DNA from 2 places in the Noviherbaspirillum sp. ST9 genome. Region 2 is predicted to be linked to the other one. Evidence: predicted binding sites of a transcription regulator. Region 2 holds the regulator's gene; the other holds the start of a gene.
The links. Region 2 encodes FNR, which switches genes on or off when oxygen is low (the NO sensors DNR and NnrR bind a similar motif). Its sites were predicted from a motif close to TTGATNNNNATCAA; they were not measured.
Positions count from the first base shown of each region.

Region 1 (12,103 bases), on a different contig from region 2:
AAGACGACGCTGCTCGAGCTGCTCGCCATTCCCAGCCCGACCGGCCTGACGGACGAGATCGTGCACTACACCGGAAGCCGCCTGGATGCGATGGGCGTGCCCTATGAGCTGACGCGCCGCGGCACCATCCGCGCCGTGCTGCCACGGACCATGCCCGAGCGCCGCAAGACGAATCCGGCGTGCGCCATCGTGTCACACCTCGACACGCTGGGGGCGATGGTGCGGGAGATCCAGCCGCACGGCAGGCTGTCGCTGATGCCTGTCGGCACCTGGTCAAGCCGGTGGGCGGAAGGCGGCCGCGTCACCCTGTTCACCGAGACAGGGCGTTTCCGCGGATCGGTGCTGCCGCTGCTCGCGTCCGGCCACGTGTACAACGAGGCCATCGATACCCAGCCGGTCAACTGGGACCAGCTGGAGCTGCGCATCGATGCGCCGATTGCGTCGGCGGCCGACGTACAGGCGCTCGGCATCCAGATCGGTGATTTCGTCGCCTTCGATGCCAATCCCGAGTGGCTGCCGAATGATTACATCGTGTCGCGGCATCTCGACGACAAGGCCGGCGTCGCCGCGGTGCTCGCCGCATTGAAGGCCGTAGTCGACTCCGGTGCGCGCGTGCCCATGGATTGCCACGCGGTCTTCACCCTGACCGAAGAAGTGGGCTCCGGCGCACGTGCGGTCATCCAGAGCGATGTCAGCGAAGTGATCGGCGTCGACATCGGGCCGGTAGCGGCCGGACAGGGCGCGCGCGAGCATGGCGTCACCATTCCGCTGATGGACTCCGCCGGCCCGCACGATTACCACCTTACGCGCCGCCTGCTGAAGCTGTGTGGCGACCACGGCATTCCCTGCAACCGCGATGTGTTCCGTTTCTATCATTCGGACGCCGGTTCCGCCGTCAGTGCCGGGCATGACGTGCGCACGGCACTGCTGTGCTTCGGCGCGGATGCGTCGCATGGTTACGAGCGTACGCATCTCTCGGTGCTGGTGAACCTTGCCGAGCTGCTGACCCTGTACATCCAGAGCGGCCCGACGCTGCCGGAGGACCGCCAGGAGCGCCTCGATTCGGTGGAGAATTTTTCGCATCAGCTCGATGCCGGACAGCTGCAGCAGGTGGAAGTGCCACGGCAGGACGTAAGCGACCTGGTGCGCCTGGGCGAATCGAAAAATGCGTCCGATATGTCACCCCCATGAAATTTTTGTTGGCCATGAACTAACTTCACGTTTCCTGACCTTATACGTTGGCGCGGGCGTTTGCCCGCGTCGTGTTTTTACCAAGGAGAAACGATGAGTCGAGAAAACGATGTGAGTGCAGTGCTGCAACAGTATGCAGCCGAAACCGGCGTGCATTCCGTGCAGAAGGTCGAGCAGGATTTTGTGGCCGTCGCACAGCGTGTTCCGGCGGAGCACGTGACCACCGGTCTGGTCGAAGCGATGCACTCGGAGCAGACGCCTCCTTTTGAAGACATGGTGGGCGATTCCTTCGAGCGCGGTTCCAGCGAACTGCGTGCGGCCATGCTGAAGCAGCTGATCGACGGCGCGAGTCCGGCCGCGGTCAAGCCGCTGATCGACGATGGCTTGCTGCCCCGCCTCGCCAACGGCAGCGGGCATCCCGCCGTGCCCGTGGATGCCACGCTGGTGGAGGGACTTGATGCGGGGGTGGTGCGCCGCCTCGCGCGTGAGGCGGCGATCGAAGATCCTTCGGTCATCGATCGCATGAGCGAGTTCTTCGCGGTCGATCCGCATGCAGGCAAGACACTGGGTGGCGTCGCCCTCAGTGTCGCGCTCGGCAAGATTGCCGAAGCGCGCTAAATCCTGCTTGTCCTGAAGACGCCCCGTGTCGAAGCGGCACGGGGCGTTTTCTTTTATAGTGCGGTCTACTTCCATGACAAGGGACGCCACGATGAGCATTGCCGCATTTTCCGTTGCACGCCTGCCCGAAATCCGGTTCGGCGCCGGGAGGATCAGGGAAACCGCGGAAGTGCTCGCGCAGTTCGGCCGCAAGGCGCTGATCGTGACGGGCGGGCGCTCCTTCGTGTCGACGCCACAATGGGCGGCATTGCAGGAGGCGCTGTCGGCGGCCGGCATGGAATGGGAAACGATGCAGGTCACGCAGGAACCGTCGCCGGAACTGGTCGATGCCGCGGTGGCGCGATTTCGTTCAGCGGGCATCGAGGTCGTTGCCGGAATCGGCGGCGGGAGCGTGCTCGATGCGGCCAAGGCGATTGCCGGTCTGCTCGTGCCCGGCAATTCGGTCATGGACCATCTGGAAGGCGTGGGACGCGGCGTTCCATATGCCGGACCGGCCTTGCCCTTCATCTCCGTGCCGACCACCGCCGGCACCGGCAGCGAGGCAACGAAAAATGCCGTGCTCAGTGTCCAGGGCAGCGACGGCTTCAAGAAATCCTTTCGGCACGACGCGCTGGTGGCGCGCGTGGCGATCGTCGATCCGGAACTGCTGGCGAGCTGCCCGAAGGACCTCATCGCGGCCAACGGCATGGATGCATTCACCCAGTTGCTGGAGTCGTATGTGTCGACCAATGCAAATCCCTTCACCGATGCGCTCGCGCTGGCAGGCCTGAAGGCATTTCGCGACGGCTTCTGGGAGGCCTGGGAGGAGGGGCATCCGCGCCAGCAGCACGGCTACGCCGGCGTAGCCTATGCGTCGCTGATGTCCGGCATCACGCTTGCGCAGGCCGGTCTCGGTTCGGTGCATGGGCTGGCGTCGCCGCTGGGTGCTTTCTTTCCGATTCCACATGGCGTCGTCTGTGGGACGCTCGTCGCCGAGGCGACGGCAGTCAATATCCACGCGCTGCGGGAACGCGTTCCTCAAGCGGTAGCGCTGAAAAAATATGCCGACGTCGGCCGCCTCCTTGGCGCGTCCGACGCTGCAGACGATGCAGCATGCGATGCGCTGGTTGAACGCCTCCATGCATGGACCGAGCGCTTGCGTCTTCCGCGTCTTCAGGCGTTCGGCGTGACGGCCGCGGATATCGACAGGATTGTGCAGGGCAGCCGCGGCGGCAGTATGCGCACCAATCCGCTGGTACTTGAAGATGCCGAACTCGCGGGCCTGCTGCGCGCGCAACTCTGACGACTTACCTGCTGTCCACCAGCTTGAAGTCGTACAGGTCCTGGCCGCCGTTCTGGAGCGGGATATAGATTGTCAGTGTCGTGCCCTTGCCGGGGGCGCTGGTAATGAGGAATTCACCATTGAGCGCATGGATGCGCTCTTCCACGCCCACCAGTCCGAACGAATTCGACGACTTGCGTGACTCGGGATAAATGCCGATCCCGTTGTCCATGATCTTCATGACGAGACGCTTGTCCTCCTGGTACAGCTCGATATCGACACGGGTTGCCTGCGCATGGCGGATCACATTGGTCAGCGATTCCTGCAGGATGCGGAACAGCGAGGTTGCACGCACATCGTCCACCGCGAATTCCTGCTCGGACATATGCAGGTCGCAGGCGATGCCGGAGCGCCGGCGGAATTCCGCCACCTGCCATTCGATCGCCGCGTTCAGGCCGAGGTCGAGCACCGCGGGGCGCAGGTTGTTGATGATGGTGCGAATGGTCTTCACCGTCGCATCGAGGTGATGCAGCGCGCCGCGCACCTTTTCATTCAGGCGCGGATGCGAGCGTCCCGTGCGGGCGTCGAGCATGGACACGTCGATGCGCAGCGCCAGCAGGGTCTGGCCGAGTTCGTCGTGGATCTCCCGGGCAATGCGCTTGCGCTCGTCTTCCTTCACGCGATCCTGGTGCGCCGTCAGCTCGCGCAGCAATTCCTGCGAGCGCTTCAAGGCTTCCATGGTCTGCTTGCGTTCGGTGACATCCATGATGGTGCCGCGCAGGAAGCGCTTGCTGTTGCTGGTGCCGAGGCGGCAGATCGTATGCACCCATCGCTCCGATCCGTCAAACTGGGTGATGCGGTGTTCCGTATCGAATTCAAGGCCGGTGGCGAGGCACTTGTTCAGGCCATCCTCGATGCGGGTGCGGTCGCTTTCATGGATGCGGTTGAAGAAATCGAGCTGCCGCGGCGTTTCGTTGAACCGGTCCATGCCGAAGATGCGATAGGTCTCCGCCGTCCACGACATGCTGCCGGTGAGCGGATCGAGCACCCAGCTTCCCACCCGCGCCATGTGCTGCGCCTCCGCCAGGCTGGCCTCGCTTGCACGCAGGTCCTTGGTCATGTCCCTGGCCAGCTCCACCGCACGGCGACGCGCTGTCGCGAGGGAGTAATACACGCCGTACAGCAACAGCGACGCCAGCAGGCCGATCGCCAGTACCACCCACGGCAGGTAGGCTTCGAAGCCGTCCATCAGCGCCGACTTGTGCGCGGAGAATTCCGCTGACCAGACACGCGGCCCGACACTCATCGAGACGCGCTTTACGAACAATTCGGAGGGCGGGGCATACGACCCGTCGGTCGTGGCGCCGTCGGGCCGCGCGCTGCTGTCGAACAGGAGGCTGTCCGGCGTGGCCGAGCCGTCGCCCCGGCCCACGTCATACAGGCGTACCCGCATCTGCTTGAGAATGGTCGGATTGACGGCGCCGACCATCAGCTTGTTGATATCGAAACCGGCGCCGACCGATCCGTAATAGGCCCTCCTGCGCTCTTCCACCGTACCGGTCGGCATGCCCCGTCGGTACAGCGGCATCCGCATTGCCAGCCCGACATGCTTGTGCGGACCGGTAATGTGGATCAGCCGTCCCGAAGAAGACAGGTGCCCACCGTCCCGCGACACCTCCAGCGAATTGCTGACGGCGGCATTGGAGGCAATGTCCCAGCCGAACGACACGCGGTTGGTCTCCAGCGGTTCGACGAACGTGAGGACGTGGTATTCGCGACGTTCGCCGGCGGGTCTGACCGTGAAATTCGGATAACCGCGGCTGTCGAGGCTGCGGTCGCTGCGCACCGACGCTTCAAATGCGGCCTTTTCTTCCGGCGTGACAAGCTGGGCGAAATTGAGGTTGGTAATGCCGGGGAATGTCTGCTGCAGGTCGAGCTCGGTGACGTAGTTGTGGAATTGCTCGCGGCTGATGCGATCGGCGGTGTAGAACAGGGCTGCGGAGCTGCGCAGCACGTCGACATAGGAACGCACGCGGTTCTGAATGGAGATCTGCGCATTGTCGACGTGGTAGTCGAATTCCGCCCTGCTCCGGTTCGTGATCGTTTGCTCGACGAGCAGGCAGAGCACGAGCGATCCCGCAACGCCCATCCACCAGGCGGTAGAGGCGAAAAGCGACCGGAGAAATCGGCGGGAAAGGAGCATTGTGGCTGTAACGGATCGAGTGGTTGGCGGTTCTTCAGCACCTTGTTCCAGGTGCGGTTGGAAAGTTGCAGTGTATATCGATTTCCAAATGGAAAATTTCGCGGTCGGTAGTCGTCGAGGAAGGCCCGTTATTCCGGTACGCGTATTGTTTCAGCGGCAGGACGGCTTTTCGTCTGGCCTCGCTGCAAATTTGATCTTCGTCAATTATGTTACAAAAATGCAAACAGAGTCACATGCTACATTGGCCTTCCGGAAAACTTCCGGACAGCAATAACGTCAGGATATCGCCTTTCCGGAACGGGTAAATCCAATTCAACAAGATCGAAAGGTGGGAGAACAATGGAACATCAGGCTCAAAAGACACCGGAACAGATGGTTGAAGCCGTTTTTTCGCTTGACCTTGGCCCGATCAAGTTCAAGCTGATGGACGCAAGCGAGGGCTATGGCTGGACGCGGGAGGAGGCCGACCGTCGCGAACTGGAATACAAGCGTTTCCTCGCCCTGGTGGCGAAGTATCCGGACGAGGCGATCGTGCCGGACAAGGAGGTCGACAAGTTCTGGCACGCGCATATCCTGGACACGATGAAATATGCGGAGGATTGCCAGCATGTGTTCGGCTACTTCCTCCACCACTTCCCGTACTTCGGCATGCGCGACGAGGAAGATGCCGTCAATCTCGCCAACGCCAACGAAAGGACGCGGTCGCTGTATCGCCAGGAATTCGGTCCGGCGGCTCAACAGGGCGCGGCTTACTGCGGGGTGGCCGCTGCCGCCTACTGCGGAGCGGCGGCTGAAACGGCGAGTGCAGCCTATTGCGGCGTGGCGTCCGAGAAGGCGTCGGCGGCGTACTGCGGTGTCGCAGCCGGCAAGGCGGCATATTGCGGCGTGGCAGCGGGCAAAGCGGCATCGGCCTACTGTGGTGCAGCCAAACCGGCCTATTGCGGTGTGGTGACCGCCAAGGGGCGTCCAGCGCTGGACAAGGCCGCCGCGTAAATACGCCATCCTGTTCCAGGCATCACGAAAGCCCGCGAGGATCCCGCGGGCTTTTTTTTACCAGTTCTGCGGGCGATTCCAGTACCCCGGCTGCGCATAAACCGATTTGAGCATGTCGATGAAGAAGCGGATCTTGGCGGGAAGGTGACGCTGCTGCGGATAGACCGCCATGATGTCGTAGTTGTCGAGCGCGTAGTCATCGAGCACCGTGATCAGCTGGCCGGCGGCGAGTTCGGGCTGGATTTCCCACGTCGAGCGCCACGCCAGGCCCAGTCCTTCGCACGCCCAGCGATGCAACAGTTCGCCGTCGTTGCAGTCGAGGTTGCCATTCACGCGGACCGTCACGGGCTTGCCGTGCTGCTGGAAGTACCAGCCGCGCTGCTGGCCGCCCTGCAGGTTGAAGGCGAGGCAGTTGTGGCGTTCGAGATCGGCCAGCGTCGTCGGCATGCCGTGCTTTGCAAAGTAGGCGGGCGAGCCGCAAACGACGCGCCGGTTGCTGGCGAGTTTGACCGCGACAAAGTTGGGGTCGATCGCGCCGCCAATGCGGATGCCGACGTCGTAGCCTTCGCGCACCAGGTCGACCACGCGGTCGGTGAGGTTGAAGGAAATGCGGACTTCCGGATTGGCGGCGAGGAAGGCGGGGGCGAGGGGAGCGACGTGCTTTCGGCCGTAAGCGGCGGGCGCGGAGACGATGAGGTGGCCGGTGGCCTTGTGCCGTCCTTCCGAGACGATCTTTTCGGCCGCGTCGAGCTCGTCGAGGAGTTTGCGGCAGTGCTCGAGGAAGACCGTGCCTTCTTCCGTCAGCGTCAGGTGGCGGGTGGTGCGGTGCATGAGCTTGACGCCCAGGCGCCGCTCCAGCGCATCGATGCGGCGGCCGAGCATGACGGGCGTGATGTTCTGTTCAAGGGCGGCCTTGGCCAGGCTGCCTTTCTCCACGACTTCGACGAAGGCTTCGATTTGCTTGAATTTGTCCATGGCTGATTATTCCATACCCAGAGTATCGAATAAAGCGATCATTTGTCTTCTTATCAAACTATTCGTCTGCCATTAGCATCCTTCCATCGGGATTCAACTGCTCTACGGAGGACCTATGGCAAGGATGACCGCGGCGGAAGCCGCAGTGCATGTGTTGGAGAAGGAAGGCATCGTCCAGGCGTTCGGCGTGCCGGGCGCGGCAATCAATCCGTTCTATGCCGCATTGAAAAAGCGCGGAAGCGTCAAACACATCCTCGCGCGCCATGTCGAGGGCGCTTCGCACATGGCGGAGGGTTATACCCGGGCGAAGGCGGGCAATATCGGCTTGTGCATCGGGACCTCCGGGCCCGCCGGTACCGACATGATCACGGGGTTGTATTCGGCGCAGGCTGATTCGATTCCCATCCTGTGCGTGACCGGACAGGCGCCGCGCGCCCGGCTCTACAAGGAAGACTTCCAGGCGGTCGATATCGAATCGATTGCGAAGCCGGTGACCAAGTGGGCGGTCACCGTGCGCGAGCCTGCATTGGTGCCGCGCGCGTTCCAGCAGGCTTTTCACCTCATGCGCTCCGGACGCCCGGGGCCGGTGCTGATCGATCTGCCGTTCGACGTACAGATGGCGGAGATCGAGTTCGATCCGGAAACGTATGAACCCTTGCCGGTGTACAAGCCGGCGGCCACGCGCGCACAGGTGGAGAAGGCGCTCGCCATGCTCAACGAGGCGGAACAGCCGCTGATCACGGCAGGTGGCGGCATCATCAATGCGGATGCGTCGGCATTGCTCGTGGAATTCGCGGAAATCGTCAACGTACCCGTTATCCCGACCCTGATGGGTTGGGGCGCCATTCCGGACGATCATTCGCTGATGGCGGGCATGGTCGGCTTGCAGACGAGCCACCGCTACGGCAATGCGACCATGCTCGAATCCGATTTCGTGCTCGGCATCGGCAACCGCTGGGCAAACCGTCATACCGGCTCGGTGGATGTCTTTACCAAGGGCCGCAAGTTCGTGCACGTGGATATCGAGCCGACGCAGATCGGCCGGGTGTTCGGGCCGGATCTGGGGATTGTGTCCGATGCCTGTGCCGCGCTGAAGCTGTTCGTCGCAGTGGCGAAGGAGTGGAAGGATGCCGGCAAGCTCAAGTGCCGCAAGGCCTGGGTCTCGCAATGCCAGGAGCGCAAGCGGACGATGCTGCGCCGGACGCATTTCGACGCGGCGCCGATCAAGCCGCAGCGCGTGTATGAGGAGATGAACCGCGTATTCGGCCGCGATACCTGCTACGTCACCACGATCGGCCTGTCGCAGATCGCCGCCGCGCAATTCCTCCACGTGTACAAGGCGCGCCACTGGATCAACTGCGGACAGGCAGGCCCGCTCGGCTGGACGGTGCCGGCTGCGCTCGGCGTGTGCGCCGCCGATCCGGATCGCCAGGTGGTCGCCATCTCCGGCGACTACGACTTCCAGTTCATGATCGAGGAGCTCGCCGTCGGCGCGCAGTTCAAGCTGCCTTACCTGCACGTGGTGGTGAACAACTCCTACCTCGGGCTGATCCGCCAGTCGCAGCGCGGTTTCGACATGGACTATTGCGTGCAGCTGGCGTTCGAGAACATCAATGCGCCGGAACTCGAAGGTTATGGCGTAGACCATGTTGCGGTCGCCGAAGGGCTGGGCTGCAAGGCGATCCGCGTGCGGCGCCCCGAGGACATCCAGGACGCCTTCGGCCAGGCACGCGCATGGATGCGTCAATACAAGGTGCCGGTCGTAGTCGAGATCATCCTCGAGCGCGTGACCAATATCGCGATGGGCACCGAGATCAACGCCATCAATGAATTCGAAGAACTGGCAACCTCGCCGGACCATGCGCCGACCGCGATTGCCCTGCTGGATTAAGGAGAGGGAAATGACCAAACTCGCAGCCAACCTGACGATGCTCTTCAACGAACATTCCTTCATGGACCGCTTCGAAGCGGCGGCCCGCGCGGGCTTCCGCGGCGTGGAATTCCTGTTCCCGTATGCCTTCCACGCGGACCAGATTGCCGACAAGCTCAACACCTACCAGCTCGACCTGGTGCTGCACAACCTGCCCGCCGGGAACTGGGAAGCGGGCGAACGTGGTATTGCCTGCCATCCGGATCGCGTCAGCGAGTTCCGCGAGGGCGTGGACGAGGCGATCCGCTATGCAAAGGTGCTCGGGGTGAAGCAGCTCAACTGCCTGATCGGCAAGGCGCCGCAAGAGGGGGATGCCGATACCGTCTATAGGACCACGGTGAACAACCTGAAATACGCGGCGGATATGCTGCAGGAACACAAGATCCGGCTGCTGATCGAGCCGATCAACGGCTTCGACATTCCGGGGTTTTACCTGACGCATACGCAGCAGGCGATCGACCTCATCAAGGCAACCGGTTCGGGCAACATCTACGTGCAGTACGACATCTATCACATGCAGCGCATGGAAGGCGAACTGGCCAATACGATCAAGGCCAACCTGGACATCATTAAGCACATCCAGCTCGCGGACAATCCGGGGCGCTTCGAGCCGGGGACGGGGGAGATCAATTACCGGTACCTCTTCAGGATGCTGGATGAGGCGGGGTACGACGGGTGGATCGGGTGCGAGTACAAGCCGCGCGCGGGGACGGTGGAAGGGTTGGGGTGGCGGGCAGAGCACGGGGTTTGAGTTGGCGGGCGACGACAGTTGAATGCCCGCTTACCTTTCCCCGTCGTTCCCGCGAAGGCGGGAACCCATAGTGAATCTGCTCGAGCTACCTGCCTATGGATTCCCGCCTTCGCGGGAATGACGGGGAGAGGATAGACGCGGTATCAAACGCAGAAAGCCGCCAGCTTAATGGCGAACATTTACATGGAGAACACAATGGCAAAAATCGGCTTCATCGGATTAGGCATCATGGGCGCACCCATGGCGGGGCACCTGCAGAAGGGTGGACACAAGCTCTACCTGCACGACCACAAGAACCCTCCCTTCGAACTGATCGAAGGTGGCGCGACCGTCTGCACCTCGGGCGAGGAAGTCGCCAGGCGCGCGGACATCGTCATCATCATGGTGCCGGACACGCCGCACGTGGAGTCGGTGCTGTTCGGCGAGCGCGGCGTCGCCAAGGGCCTGGACAAGGGCAAGGTCGTGGTGGACATGAGTTCTATCTCGCCGATCGCGACGAAGGACTTTGCGAAGCGTATCAATGCGCTCGGTTGCGAGTACCTGGACGCACCGGTGTCCGGCGGCGAAGTCGGCGCCAAGGCGGCGTCGCTCACGATCATGGTCGGCGGCTCCGAGAGCGCGTTCAACGACGTCAGGCCGCTGTTCGAGCTGATGGGCAAGAACGTCACGCTGGTGGGCGGCAACGGCGACGGCCAGACGACCAAGGTCGCCAACCAGATCATCGTCGCGCTCAACATCCAGGCGGTGGCCGAAGCGCTGCTGTTTGCATCCAAGGCCGGCGCGGATCCGGCACGCGTGCGCCAGGCGCTGATGGGCGGGTTCGCTTCGTCGCGCATCCTCGAGGTCCACGGCGAGCGCATGGTCAAGCGCACCTTCAATCCCGGCTTCCGCATCGAACTGCACCAGAAGGACCTGAACCTCGCGCTGCAGGGCGCGAAGGCGCTCGGAGTGTCCCTGCCGAATACCGCCACCGCGCAGGAACTGATGAATGCCTGTGCAGCCAACGGCATGAGCGGCCTCGACCACTCGGCCCTGTGCCGCGCGATCGAACTGCTGTCCAACCATGAAATCGCCAGCGCGTAGAATAGCCGGGACACCACAAGGACACGCGCCATGCATCCGATCAAAGCCCGAGAGTTGCTGCTCGAACTGTTTTCCCGCGCCACCTCCGCAGTAAGCGCCGACAAATGCCTGCCCGCCTTCCTCCCTGCGCCTCCCATGGGGCGTACCCTGGTGATCGGTGCGGGGAAGGGCGCTGCGGCGATGGCCAAGGCGGTGGAGGACCACTGGCAGGGCGATCTCGGCGGGCTCGTGGTTACGCGCTACGGGCACGGCGCAGACTGCCGCAGGATCGAAGTGGTCGAGGCGGCGCATCCGGTGCCCGACGAGGCCGGACGGCGCGCCGCCGGGCGCATCATGGACATGGTGAAGGGACTGACGGAAGACGACCTCGTGCTCTGCCTCATTTCCGGCGGCGGATCGGCGCTGCTCGCCTTGCCGGCGGATGGCATCACGCTGGAACAGAAACAGGCCGTCAACAAAGCCTTGCTCAAGAGCGGCGCCACGATTTCCGAGATGAATTGCGTGCGCAAGCATTTCTCCGCCATCAAAGGTGGGCGGCTTGCGCTCGCCTGCGCGCCGGCACGCATCGTGACGCTGCTGATTTCCGATGTGCCCGGTGATGATCCCGGCGTGATCGCCAGCGGCCCGACGCTGCCCGATCCGACCACCTGCAGCGATGCACTGGCAATCCTGCGCAAGTACGGCATCGACATTCCGGCGAACATGGAAAGGCACTTGTCTTCCAACGCCGGAGAAACGCCGAAGCCCGACGATGCGCGCTTTGCACGCAATTCACATCACATCATCGCGACCGCCCAGCAGGCGCTGGAGGCAGCCGCCGACGCGGCCCGGCAGGCGGGCGTGACCCCGTACATCCTGTCCGACGACATGGAAGGCGAAGCACGCGACGTCGGCATGGTGCATGCGGCGCTGGCCCGCCAGGTGGCATTGCGCGGCCAGCCTTTCCAGCGTCCCTGCGTGCTGATTTCCGGCGGTGAAACCACCGTCACGGTGCGCGGTAACGGGCGAGGCGGGCGCAACGCGGAATTCCTGCTCAGCTTTGCTGCGAGCCTGAAAGGGCTGCCGGGCGTGCATGCGATTGCCGGCGACACGGACGGG
Region 1 covers NZ_JBLWFR010000001.1:694,416-706,518, forward strand. The annotation lists gene ACNOHI_RS03300 (osmoprotectant NAGGN system M42 family peptidase) at 1-1,191, shown strand, start outside; gene ACNOHI_RS03305 (hypothetical protein) at 1,285-1,809, shown strand; gene ACNOHI_RS03310 (iron-containing alcohol dehydrogenase) at 1,901-3,091, shown strand; gene ACNOHI_RS03315 (CHASE domain-containing protein) at 3,096-5,273, opposite strand; gene ACNOHI_RS03320 (glycine-rich domain-containing protein) at 5,613-6,266, shown strand; gene ACNOHI_RS03325 (LysR family transcriptional regulator) at 6,324-7,241, opposite strand; gene gcl (glyoxylate carboligase) at 7,357-9,132, shown strand; gene hyi (hydroxypyruvate isomerase) at 9,143-9,922, shown strand; gene glxR (2-hydroxy-3-oxopropionate reductase) at 10,106-11,005, shown strand; gene ACNOHI_RS03345 (glycerate kinase type-2 family protein) at 11,036-12,103, shown strand, end outside.
Region 1: the regulator FNR is predicted to act here: its motif matches at 5,464-5,477, upstream of ACNOHI_RS03320 (glycine-rich domain-containing protein).

Region 2 (12,103 bases):
GTGTAGCTTCCCGGAAACTGGAACCCCGTTCAATTCATTGACGCACGTCACCACGCTACCAAAAAGCCACAGTCCTGCCCCTGCGATGCTGTCATTCAGACATCAACAGCGCGAGTTCGTCGTCATCGAGAAAGCACCACTCTCCTTCTTCCAGCCCGAGGTGCTCGAGCGTCAACTTGCCGATGGCGGTTCGCTGCAACGCAGCACAATGGTTGCCCGCAGCGGCGAGCATACGCTTCACCTGGTGGTACTTCCCCTGCTCGAGGATGATCTCCATCTGGTGGTCGCCGACGCGCTGGCAGGATCGCGCAGCGATCGGTGCCGGCTCGTCATGCAATTGCACACCGGCCAGCAGGAGGCCGACCAGTTCGTCCGTGACCGGCTCGGCCGTCGTGGCCAGATACAGTTTCGGCACGTGCCGCTTTGGTGAGGACTGCGCATGGATGAAGGCGCCGTCATCCGACAACAGCAGAAGGCCGGTCGTGTCATGATCCAGCCGTCCGACCGGTTGCACGTCGCGCCAGGCGAATTGCTCGGGCAGCAGTGTGAGAACGCCGGGGTGATGGCTGGGCTTGCGCGAACATTCGTAATTGGAGGGCTTGTTCAGCGCGAGGTACACCCGCTCGCGATACGCCCACTCCTCGTCGAAAATCGTGAAGGCCAGTCCTTCCGTTTCAAAGCTTGCCCGATAGTCGTCGACCACCGTTCCGCCGATCGTTACCTCGCCGTCCGAAATCAGTTCGCGGCACCATTTTCTGCTGCCGAATCCCTGCGATTGCAGGATGCGGTCCAATGTTTGTTTAGTCATCCCGGCACTCTACCAGAACCCTTCCTGCCGCATTTTCCCGGCAATGCAAACCGGCGGATTCGAAGGTATGATCTGTCGGATAAAACATGACAAAACATCCACCCCTATGACCGTGACCAATGAACCTGTCCTGGACGCCGCGCACGCCGCATTTTTCCAGATTGGCGTTAGCATGGGGATCGCCGCATGCACACGTGACGCCGTGCCGGTCCATGTACGCGCAATTGGCTGCCGCATTTCTCCCGACAGGCGGCAAGTGACGATGTTCGTGCCAGTGGGGCAAGCGGAGCCGGTGCTGCAGTGCATCCGCGAGAACGGCGCGGTGGCCGCGGTGTTTACCGAGCCGACGACGCATCGCACCGTACAGGTCAAGGGACGCGACGCGGTGCAGGTCCCGCTCGAGGCGGGGGATCTCGATCTGGTCGTGGCATACCGCGAGGCATTCGCACAGGAACTGGGGCGGATCGGATTTCAGCACGCGATGATCGGCACATTACTGGCGTTCCCGGCGGCCGAGATTGCCGGCATCCGTTTCACCCCGGCGGAAGCCTACTCCCAGACACCCGGGCCGAAGGCGGGTGCACCACTGGCGAGGACAGCATGACGATTCGGCTGGAAGCGATACGTGAGTGCTTCGAAGGCGTCGTCCCGGCAACGATGTCGACCGCGTCGCCGGACGGCACCCCCAATCTCGCCTACTTGTCGCAAGTGCAATTTGTCGATGGCGACCATGTCGCGCTGTCTTATCAGTTCTTCAACAAGACGCGTCAGAACATCATGGCCAATCCCCGGGCCTCGTTGATCCTGACGCATCCTGTCACCGTCGCGCAGTACCGGCTGACGCTGCAGTACCTGCATACCGAAACGTCCGGACCGCTGTTCGAGGTGATGCGGGCGAAGCTTGCAGGCATTGCATCCCACACCGGAATGGGCGGCGTCTTCCGGCTCCTTGGTTCGGACGTGTACAAGGTGCTTGCTGTGGAGCGACTGGCCGGCGAATCGCTTCCGGCGCCTGTGCCACCCTGCAACCTCTTGTCGGCACTGCGTACCACGACTGCCCGCCTGGCAGCCTGCACGGATCTCGAACGCCTCATGGCGGAACTGTTGTCCTGCCTGAGGCAGCAATTCAATATCCATCACGCGATGCTTCTCCTGCTCGATGAGCCGGGATCGCGCCTCTACACGGTCGCGAGCATGGGGTACGAGGAATCGGGCGCTGGTTCTGAAATTCCGCTCGGCCAAGGCGTGATCGGCGTCGCCGCGCGTGAACGCACCCCGATCCGCATCGGGCACATGACGTCCGAGTACGCCTACAGCCGTGCCGTGCGCGAAAGCGCCGAGAACAGCGAATGGGCATGCGCCCTGGAAACGGCGATCCCGCTGCCCGGACTTCCGTCGCCGCGAAGCCAGCTCGCGGTACCGTTCACTGCCGCACAGCGCCTGCTCGGCGTGCTTTATGTCGAAAGTCCGCTGGATCTCCGCTTTGCCTACGACGACGAGGATGTGCTTGTCAGCGTCGCCGTCCAGTTCGGCATGGCGATGCAAATCCTGCAGGCAGCCGCGGCCGACGCGGGCGAAGACGCGGCGGCGCCGCCTCCTGCACCGCCGCGCCAGGAAGGTGCGCCGCTCGTGGTACGCCATTTCGCGGAAAACGACAGCGTGTTCCTCGGCGACGATTACCTGATCAAGGGTGTCGCCGGTTCCATCCTGTGGACGCTGTTGCGCGATTTCTTCGACAAGGGCCGTTCGGAATTCACCAACCGAGAACTGCGCCTCGACGCGCGCGTACGCCTGCCCGACGTCAGCGACAACCTCGAAGCGCGCCTCATCCTGCTCGGAAAACGTCTGGTGGACCGCAGCGCGCCGATCCGCATCGAGAAGACCGGTCGTGGACGTTTTCGTCTCTGCGTCGAACGCCCGCTGACCTTGCACGCCGCTTGAGCGACTGAAATTTCCCCCGTCAACGACTTGTCCCCAACACGGCGGCAGGCGTAATATTTCTCCACGGCAGCGCCCGGATGGATAGGCGTTGCGAAAAACATATTCAGAGACCGCAGTTTTCCGGCCAAGGAGCCTCCATGCCTGCAGAAGACCAGAAATACCGCCTTGTGACGCGCAGCGATTTTGATGGACTGGTTTGCGCAGTGCTGCTCAAGCACCTCGACATGATCGACGACATCAAGTTCGTCCATCCCAAGGACATGCAGGACGGGAAGATCGAGATTACCGATCGCGACATCACCACCAACCTGCCCTACGTGCCGGGTGCCCATCTCGCCTTCGACCACCATTTTTCCGAAACCCTGCGCAACGCGGGCGGCAAGACCAACCACATCATCAACGCGCGCGCGCCCTCCGCTGCCCGCGTCGTTTACGACTATTACGGCGGCGAGATCGCCTTCCCGGCCGCATGGAACGACATGATGGCCGCCGTCGACAAGGGGGACGCGGCGCAGTTCAACCGCGACGAAATCCTGCATCCCGAGAAGTGGGACCTGCTGAACTTCCTCATGGATGCGCGCACCGGGCTCGGCCGCTTCCGCGAGTTCCGCATCTCCAATTACAACCTGATGATGGACCTGATCGATTACTGCAGGAACCACAGCATCGAGCAGATCATGGAACTGCCGGACGTGAAGGAGCGTGTGAACCTGTATTTCGAACACGAAGCGAAATTCAAGGATCAGCTCACGCGCTGCTCCACCGTCCACAAGAATCTCATCGTGCTCGACCTGCGCAAAGAGGAAACGATCTACGCCGGCAACCGTTTCATGATCTACGCCCTCTTCCCCGAAACGAACATTTCGATCCATGTGCTGTGGGGATTGAAGAACCAGAACACGGTATTCGCCACGGGCAAGTCGATCATCAACCGCAGCTCGAAGACCAATATTGGCGAGCTGATGCTGAAGTACGGCGGCGGCGGGCACGAGAACGCCGGCACCTGCCAGGTGGACAACGACAAGGCCGAACAGGTATTGCAGGAGCTGGTGGCGAAGATCAACGCTGACGGCTGAAGCACGCTAAAATCGCGGTTCGGGCGCGCCAACCCTTGCGCCCGGCCGCCGACATGACACACGATTTTCCCGACCTGCCGCCCAAACCCTTGCCGCCCGAACCGCCCGAAGATGGCGACTGCTGCCGCAGCGGCTGCGAGCCCTGCGTGTTCGACCTGCACGCGCTGGCAATGGAGCGCTACCGTGCCGAGCTGAAGACCTGGGAAGCGCAGATCGCCCGGCTCATGCACGACGACAACGTCGACCTGCCCTGAATGCATCCGCGCGGAAACCTTCGCTGCGGGCTTTCCTAAAACTTCATTCAATTCATCTTAAAAAAATCTTAAGCCCGTTCCGGGCCGTGCTGCTGCGCCGGTTCGCGATTTAGACTTCGTCCCTCGATTCCGAACCGTTGAAGAGGGACATTCATGAATCACACTACAACCGAGGGCAGCCCCGCATCCATGCTCGAATGCATGATGCTGATCCGGGCATACGAAGAAAAAGCGGCCGCGCTGCAGGCCGCCGGCAGCATGGCGGGCACCTGCACCGCCGTTGGCCAGGAGGCGTCGGCGGTCGGCGTCGTGCGCGCCCTGCGCGCATCCGACCGCATCCTGACCAACCATCGCAGCGCCGGCCACCTGCTCGCGCGCGGCGCCGACGCGGGCCGCATGATGGCCGAGGTGATGGGTCGCAGCACCGGCTACTGCAAGGGCAAGAGTGGCTCGCTGCACATCTCCGCGAAGGAACTGGGCGTCGTCCTGACGTCGACCATCGTCGGCGGCGAACTCTCCCTGGCCACCGGCGTTGCGCTCTCGACCAAGATGCTCAGGCAGGACGGCATCGTCGCCTGCTTCTTCGGCGACGGCGCTGCCTGTGAAGGCATCTTCCATGAATCGCTCAACCTCGCATCGGTATGGGACCTGCCCATTCTCTACGTCTGCGAAAACAACCAGTGGCAGGCCTTCGTGCACCGCAAGGAAACCATGAACATCGACCACGTCAGCGAATGGGCAAAAGGCTACGGCATGGCCACCCGCACCGTGGACGGCAATGACGTCGAGGCGGTCCATGCTGCGGCGGTGGAAGCCGTCGCGCATATCCGCAAGACCGGCAAGCCCTACCTGCTGGAAACCTATACCTATCGCCTGCGCGGCCATTTCGAGCCGGACGACCAGTCCTATGTCGACGCGCGGGAACTGGCGGAATGGCGCGCGAAAGACCCGGTCGTCATGACGCGCGAACGCCTTCTGAAGAATGGAACACTGAAAGCGGATGACATCGCGCTGATGGAAGAGCGCATCGCCGCGGAAGTGGAACGCGCGGCTGCCTTCGCTGCTGCCTCACCCTTCCCTGTCCCGTCCGAACTCACTACCGACGTCTACGCTTGAGGAGTACCACCATGCCACACATTACCGTCAATGAAGCCATCGAACACGCATTGGCCGAGGAAATGCGCCGCGACGCGCGCGTGCTGATGTTCGGCGAAGGTGTCGCGACCAAGCGCAAGGAACTGGCGAAGGAATTCGGTCCGCTGCGCATTCGTAACACGCCGCTCGCTGAAGGCATCATCGCGGGAACGGCGGCCGGTGCCGCGGCAACCGGATTGCGTCCGGTGGTCGACATGCTGTTCGCGCCCTTCCTCTGCTTTGCGATGGACGAGATCGTCAACAGCGCGGGCAAACTCCGCTACGTGTCGGGAGGCCAGTTCGAATTCCCGATGGTCGTACTTTCCATGACGGGAAGCGGATGGACCGTCGGCGCGCAGCACAACCACAACCTCGAAGCCTGGTTCGTGCACAGCCCTGGACTGAAAGTCGTGATGCCGTCGAATGCCGCCGATTTCAAAGGACTGCTGAAGTCCGCGGTCCGCGACGACAACCCGGTGCTCTTCTTCGTCGACATGCCGCTTGTTCATGCCTCGGGGGACGTGCCCGACGGTGAACATGTCGTCCCGCTCGGCAAGGCCGCAGTGCGGCGCAAGGGTGCGGACGTCACGATCATTTCCTACGCGAAGATGGTCGATACCTGCATGCAGGCGGCCGCACAGCTCGAAGAGCGCGGCATCGATGCGGAAGTGATCGACCTGCGCACCCTCAAGCCCCTCGACGAGGAAACGATATTGCGTTCGGTGAGGAAGACCGGCCGGCTGCTCATCGTCCATGAGGCGAGCCGCATGTGCGGTGTCGGCGCCGAGATCAGCGCGATCGTGGCAGAACATGCTTTCAGTTCGCTGAAGGCGCCCGTCATGCGCCTGACCGGGCCTGATGCACCCACGCCTTCGAGCTATGTACTGGAACAGGCCTTCATGCCTCAGCCGGACGCTGTCGTGGCCGCCGCACTCCAACTCGCTGGACACACCGCCGCCGTCAAGGAAGAACAACTCGTCTGAAAAAGAAAGGAAGAACGATCATGCACACCACTCCGTCCCTCGCCCAAACTCAACCCGCCTTTTCCACCGCCGGCGCGCTCTGGCTGAAGCTTGCCGTCCTGTACCTGATCGTCGGGGTCGGGCTAGGCATCATGATGGGGGCCAGCGAGGACTTCACCATGCGACCGGTCCACGCGCACATCAACCTGCTCGGCTGGGCCACAATGGCCGTGGCGGGACTTGTCTACAGCGTATTTCCGCAAGCGGCAGCGAGCAAACTCGCGAAGGCGCACTTCTGGCTGCACAACATTTCGCTGCCGGTGATGGCGGTTTCGCTGGCCTTCGTGATCGGCGGCCAGCGCGGCCTCATCCCCGTGCTCGCGTTTTCGGAAATCGTCGCCGCACTCGGAATCCTGGTCTTCGCGGCGAATATTTTCCTTAATTTGAAGAAGTAATCAGGCGTAGGCCGGGATGCGTTCGTCGACGACGACGCATTCCGCGCGCATCGCCTGCTGCAGCGACGGCAGTGATCCGCCGGCGCGATACTGGAAGCTGACGCGCAGGGTGTCGCCCGCTACAACCTGCACCGGTTCGCCCAACGGCAGCACCATGTAATGGTTAAGCCAGTCGATGGTCGTGCCCTGCTTCACGAGCACGGTCAGGATGTTCTTGGTGATGAAGCGCAGCGCATTGACACAGCCGGACTGTGTCATCGTGAAACACCCTTCCCACTGGATTATTTCGGAAGTGTCCTGGCTGAAGTCGAGGACACTGTATACAGCAGGCTGCGCCAGCTCGACGCTGCCGGCCTGGATGTGCGAGGGCTCCTGGAACTGGACGATCGGCGCCTGGTAACCATGGAAGTCGTACGCCTGCTGGAGCGGCTGCACTGCCATGATGGCAGCCTCCGGCAGGAAAACCGGGAGCTTGCCGCCGAAGCGCGCGCGGTAGCGGCGCTTGAACGCTTCGATCATCTGCACCTGCTTTTCGCGCAGCATGCCGACGTGGATCATTTCGCAGATCACGACGTCGACTGGCTCGGGTGGCAGGTATTCGAACGCGTCGGCATGGATGACTTCGACCTTGTCGCCGCCCTTGTTCCTCGCCAGGAGGCGGCGTGCCTCGGCCACAAGCTCGGGGTTGAACTCCACGCACCAGACCTTCTCGGCCTTGGCCGAGGCAAACCAGGACAGCACGCCGGTGCCGCCGCCAAGCTCCAGCACCTTCGCCCCCGGAAACACGGCAGCGTTGATGGCAGCCTTGAAGCCGTCCATACGGCGGCTGTCCATCAGCATGTTGTGGTGGTAGTGCAGCGGGATGAATTGTCCCAGATAGCAGCTTTCGATCTCGCGTTCGGTCAGCATGTGTCTCCCTGCGGATATGGGTAGTTGGGCGCAAGCATTTGCGGAATGAGGTACATTATCGACCCCCGCCCCGAATCCAATTCCGCAAGATGCGCCAGGATTGCCATCCTGTTCACCCGTTTTGGGTGAGTTGGCACGGGGTTTGCATGACATTGCTTGACCTGGCTCAATTCAAGGCCATAACAGCAATTATTCCTAAAGTTTGGAAAAGGGCTCGAAAATGATCCTGCACCGCCTAAATCCTGCCGACATGACTCAAACCATCCCGTTCCCGCCCCAGCAAGTGCAGCAGCCGACCGCTACCGTGCATGAGCTTCGCGCCCGCTGCTCGGCGTGCAGCATGCATCAGCTGTGCTTGCCGATGGGATTGAACGAGCTGGACATGGCGAAGCTGGACCAGATCATCGGCCGCCGCCGCAAGGTGCCGCGCGACGCGCACCTGTACCGCGTGGGTGATCCCTTTACCAACCTGTACGCCATCCGCCTGGGCCACTTCAAGACGCATCAGATCAACCCGAGCGGCGATCAGCAAATCACCGGTTTCCAGATGGCCGGCGAGCTGCTCGGCATGGATGCCATCAGCACGGACCGCCACCATTGCAACGCGATCGCGCTGGAAGACAGCGAAGTCTGCGAAATCCCGTTCGCCCGCCTGGAAGCGCTGTTCGCCGAGATGCCCACCCTGCTGCATCACTTCCACCGGATGATGAGCCAGGAAATCACCCGTGAGCAAAGTGTCATGCTTTTGTTGGGGAATATGCGCGCGGAACAGCGTTTCGCAGCCTTCCTGACGAATTTGTCCGCACGTTATTCGGTACGCGGCTATTCGTCCACCAGCTTCCAGCTGCGGATGACGCGTGAAGAGATTGGCAACTATCTCGGCCTGACCATTGAAAGCATCAGCCGCCTGCTGTCCAAGTTCAAGAAGCAGGGCTGGATCAAGGTGAACAACCGCGAACTGGAATTGCTCGACCCGACCACCCTCAAGGCAGTCGCCCAAGGCACGCAGTCCTGCGCCTGAACGCGCGGTAGCGGCCAAAAAGAAGGCGAGCGGCGCATGGCGCCCTCGCCTTTGTTTTTTTACAAGCCCCGGAAGTTGCGCCGGCCTGCGGGCGCCTCGTTTGGCACGGCCATCAGGTAGAAGGTGAGCATGCTGGCAAGTGAACAGAACAGCCAGAAGCAGAAGAACCCGATGCTGTAGACCGCCAGCGGCTTGATGTCCGGATATGTCCCGAACAGCGACAGGTCGTAGGGGTCGAACATCGAGAAGAAAAATCCCTCCGCAACGATCGCCACCAGAAACGACGGCCACAAGACGACCATCATCAGTCGCGCCATCAACCTACCCTCCTTTCACTCCGAACAATCGGTGTAAAGCTGTACCGGGATTTAGCACTGGTCACCATTCCCACTTTCGAACTATTGACATTCCCGATTTCGGGAACCTCATTCACGAGAATGAGAACGATCGTGCTGCGGATATTGTGCACCAGCATTGAATTTGTTGCCAGACGTAAGACAATATCCTACTTCGGAGTTACCTTTGGACCGTCTGGTCCGCCTTCATATCAACCTGCTTCTGCTGCGGCCACATCCACTCGCCAGCAAGGCGCCAGTCGCGCTGCTCGCCTTCGACCACCACATTCCAGCGCGCGATATCGAGAAGAGGCACTGCAATGGCGAACTGGCCTTGCTGGTCTGCCGTTGCCTCGAGTTTCAAATCTTTCATCGGCTGCGTCGAGTGCACGAGGTTCACGTACAGCTTGCCGGAGAACGGCTGCGCCTGGCTGCTGATCGACCCGACCAGTTTTCCGCTCGCCGGATCGAAGCGCAGCGAAGCATTCAGTCCCATCGCCGCTGCCTTGCGGTCGCGGCTCAGGTCCTGGTTGATTGCCTTGCCCTGCTTGTAGTAGTCGTCGACCACCAGCGCATCCTGTTGGGACACGGCGAGGTAAGTCGTGTAGATGCCGGCCACGACAACGACTGCGGGCCCCAGCATCAACAGCCAGGGCCAGCGATGCTTGTACCAGGGCTGTTGTTCATTCATTTTCGGTGGCATGGCTGCAGCTTGCATGTCATCTCCTTAACGCGGCACGATGAATACCGCTTTTTCCTTCACGTGCAGGCGCTCGTCGTCGATGGCCTGCAATTCAAATGTGATCTTGTTGGATCCTTTTTCACCCTTGCCCGGGCCGACGCGAACTCGCACGGGCACTGCACGCGATTCGGTCGAGTTCAGTTCGACCACTTCCGGTGTGGAAAGTGCGATCGATTCGACGCCGGACACGCTCAGCTTGTACTTGTGCGGCTTCTCGTCGGTGTTCATGATCTGCAGGCGGTACACGTTCTCGATCATGCCGTCCTCCACCTCGCGCCCCATCGAGCCACGGTCGCGGATCACATCCATCTTCAGCGGCGTGCGCGTGTACAGCGAGCCGAAGAACACGCCGATGATAACCAGCAGGATCGCACTGTAGATCAGCACGCGCGGTCGCGTCGCACGCTTGCGGATTTCCTTGTCCGACAGCTTGTTGCGCATCGCATTGTCGGTCGAGTAGCGGATCAGTCCGCGCGGTGCGCCGACCTTGTCCATGACGGAGTTGCAGGCGTCGATACACGCTGCGCAGCCGATGCACTCGTACTGCAGGCCGTTGCGGATGTCGATGCCCGTCGGGCAGACCTGCACGCACATCGAGCAGTCGATGCAATCGCCGAGCGAGGACTTGCCTGCCGACTTGCTGCGCGCGCCGCGCGGCTCGCCGCGTTCCTTGTCGTAGGTGATGATGAGCGTGTCGGGATCGAACATCGAGCTCTGGAAACGCGCATACGGGCACATATACATGCACACCTGCTCGCGCATCCAGCCGGCGTTGCCATAGGTGGCGAAGCCGTAGAACAGCACCCAGAACCATTCCCAGGGGCCGAGACCGAGCGTCATCACCGATGCGGACAACTCATGGATTGGCGTGAAGTAGCCGACGAACGTGAAACCGGTCCAGAGCGAGAACACACCCCATGCGAGATGCTTGGCGGTTTTCTTGGCGAACTTCGACGCCGACATCGGTTGCTTGTCGAGACGCATGCGCTGGCTGCGGTTGCCCTCGATCTTGCTCTCGATCCACATGAAGATTTCGGTGTAGACCGTTTGCGGACACGAGTAGCCGCACCAGAGACGCCCGCCGACCGCAGTGAACAGGAACAGCGCGGATGCGCAGATGATCAGCAGCAGCGCAAGATAGATGAAGTCCTGCGGCCACAGCACAACGCCGAAAAGGTAGAACTTGCGGGCGGTGAGGTCGAACAGCACGGCCTGCCGGTCATTCCATGACAGCCATGGCAGTCCGTAGAACACAATCTGCGTCAGCCAGACGCAGACCCAGCGCCAGCTGGCATACCAACCCTTGATTTCGCGCGGATAGATTTCTTCGCGCGCCTTGTACATCCGAATGACGGAAACCTTCGGTGCAGGTTCGCTCATTGATTGACTCGCTTGATCTTTATTACATAAGAGACCGGAATGGTACCTTATGTAATAAGCATGGCGGCGGCAAGCTTCGCTGCCGCCATGCGATTAGAGCCGAGATTCTCTAATTACTTCTGTGCCACCGAGGTGCTGTTGTTGGAGAGGCTCCAGACATAAGCAGCCAGCAGGTGCACCTTGCCTTCACCCAGGAACTCGTTGAAGGCCGGCATCGTGCCGGTACGGCCCTTGCGGATCGTTTCCATGATGGTTTCCGCGCCGCCGCCATAGAGCCAGGTCTTGTCGGTCAGGTTCGGAGCGCCCATCGCCGGATTGCCCTGGCCGGTCGGGCCGTGGCAGGCTGCGCAGGCGGCAAACTTCTCCTTGCCGAACGAAGCCTTGATCGGGTCGGCAGTCGAACCGGAGAGGCTGAGCACGTAATGCGCAACCGCTTCCACTTCCTTGTCGCCACCCACTGCGGCACCCATCGGAGGCATCATGCCGTTACGGCCGTTCATGATGGTCGTCTTGATGACTTCGGGGTCGCCGCCATACAGCCAGTCCTTGTCGGTCAGGTTCGGGAAGCCCTTGTTGCCGCGTGCGTCAGAGCCGTGGCACTGTGCGCAGTAGGTCAGGAACAGACGCTCGCCCATGGCGTGCGCCTGCGGATCGGCTGCAACGGTCTTCAGGTCCTGCGCCTGGTACTTGGCGAAGATCGGGCCGTAGTCGGCGTCTGCCTTCTTCAGCTCTTCCTGGTACTCGCCACGCGATTCCCAGCCCAGCTTGCCCTTGAACGAGCCGAGGCCGGGGTACAGAACCAGATAGACCACACCGAAGACGATGGTGATGTAGAACAGCCACATCCACCAGCGCGGCATCGGGTTGTTCAGCTCAGACAGGCCTTCATCCCAGCTGTGGCCCGTGGTGTCGGCTTCCTTGCCCGCCTCGACCACGATCTTGACGCGCGACTGCTGCCACAGCAGGAGGGCGCAGCCTGCGATGCCGAGGATCGTCAGCAGCGCAACGTAAATACTCCAGAATTCACTTGTAAAGTCAGCCATGTTGTTTCTCCGCAGCTTGCATTTGTTCGTCAGCGAACGGCAG
Region 2 covers NZ_JBLWFR010000005.1:54,599-66,701, forward strand. The annotation lists gene ACNOHI_RS12185 (pseudouridine synthase) at 92-808, opposite strand; gene ACNOHI_RS12190 (hypothetical protein) at 915-1,412, shown strand; gene ACNOHI_RS12195 (GAF domain-containing protein) at 1,409-2,749, shown strand; gene ACNOHI_RS12200 (exopolyphosphatase) at 2,887-3,825, shown strand; gene ACNOHI_RS12205 (oxidoreductase-like domain-containing protein) at 3,879-4,079, shown strand; gene ACNOHI_RS12210 (thiamine pyrophosphate-dependent dehydrogenase E1 component subunit alpha) at 4,233-5,195, shown strand; gene ACNOHI_RS12215 (alpha-ketoacid dehydrogenase subunit beta) at 5,207-6,196, shown strand; gene ACNOHI_RS12220 (hypothetical protein) at 6,217-6,630, shown strand; gene ACNOHI_RS12225 (methyltransferase domain-containing protein) at 6,631-7,539, opposite strand; gene fnr (fumarate/nitrate reduction transcriptional regulator Fnr) at 7,790-8,560, shown strand; gene ACNOHI_RS12235 (hypothetical protein) at 8,620-8,877, opposite strand; gene ACNOHI_RS12240 (FixH family protein) at 9,077-9,613, opposite strand; gene ccoG (cytochrome c oxidase accessory protein CcoG) at 9,623-11,017, opposite strand; gene ccoP (cytochrome-c oxidase, cbb3-type subunit III) at 11,131-12,060, opposite strand; gene ACNOHI_RS12255 (cbb3-type cytochrome oxidase subunit 3) at 12,053-12,103, opposite strand, start outside.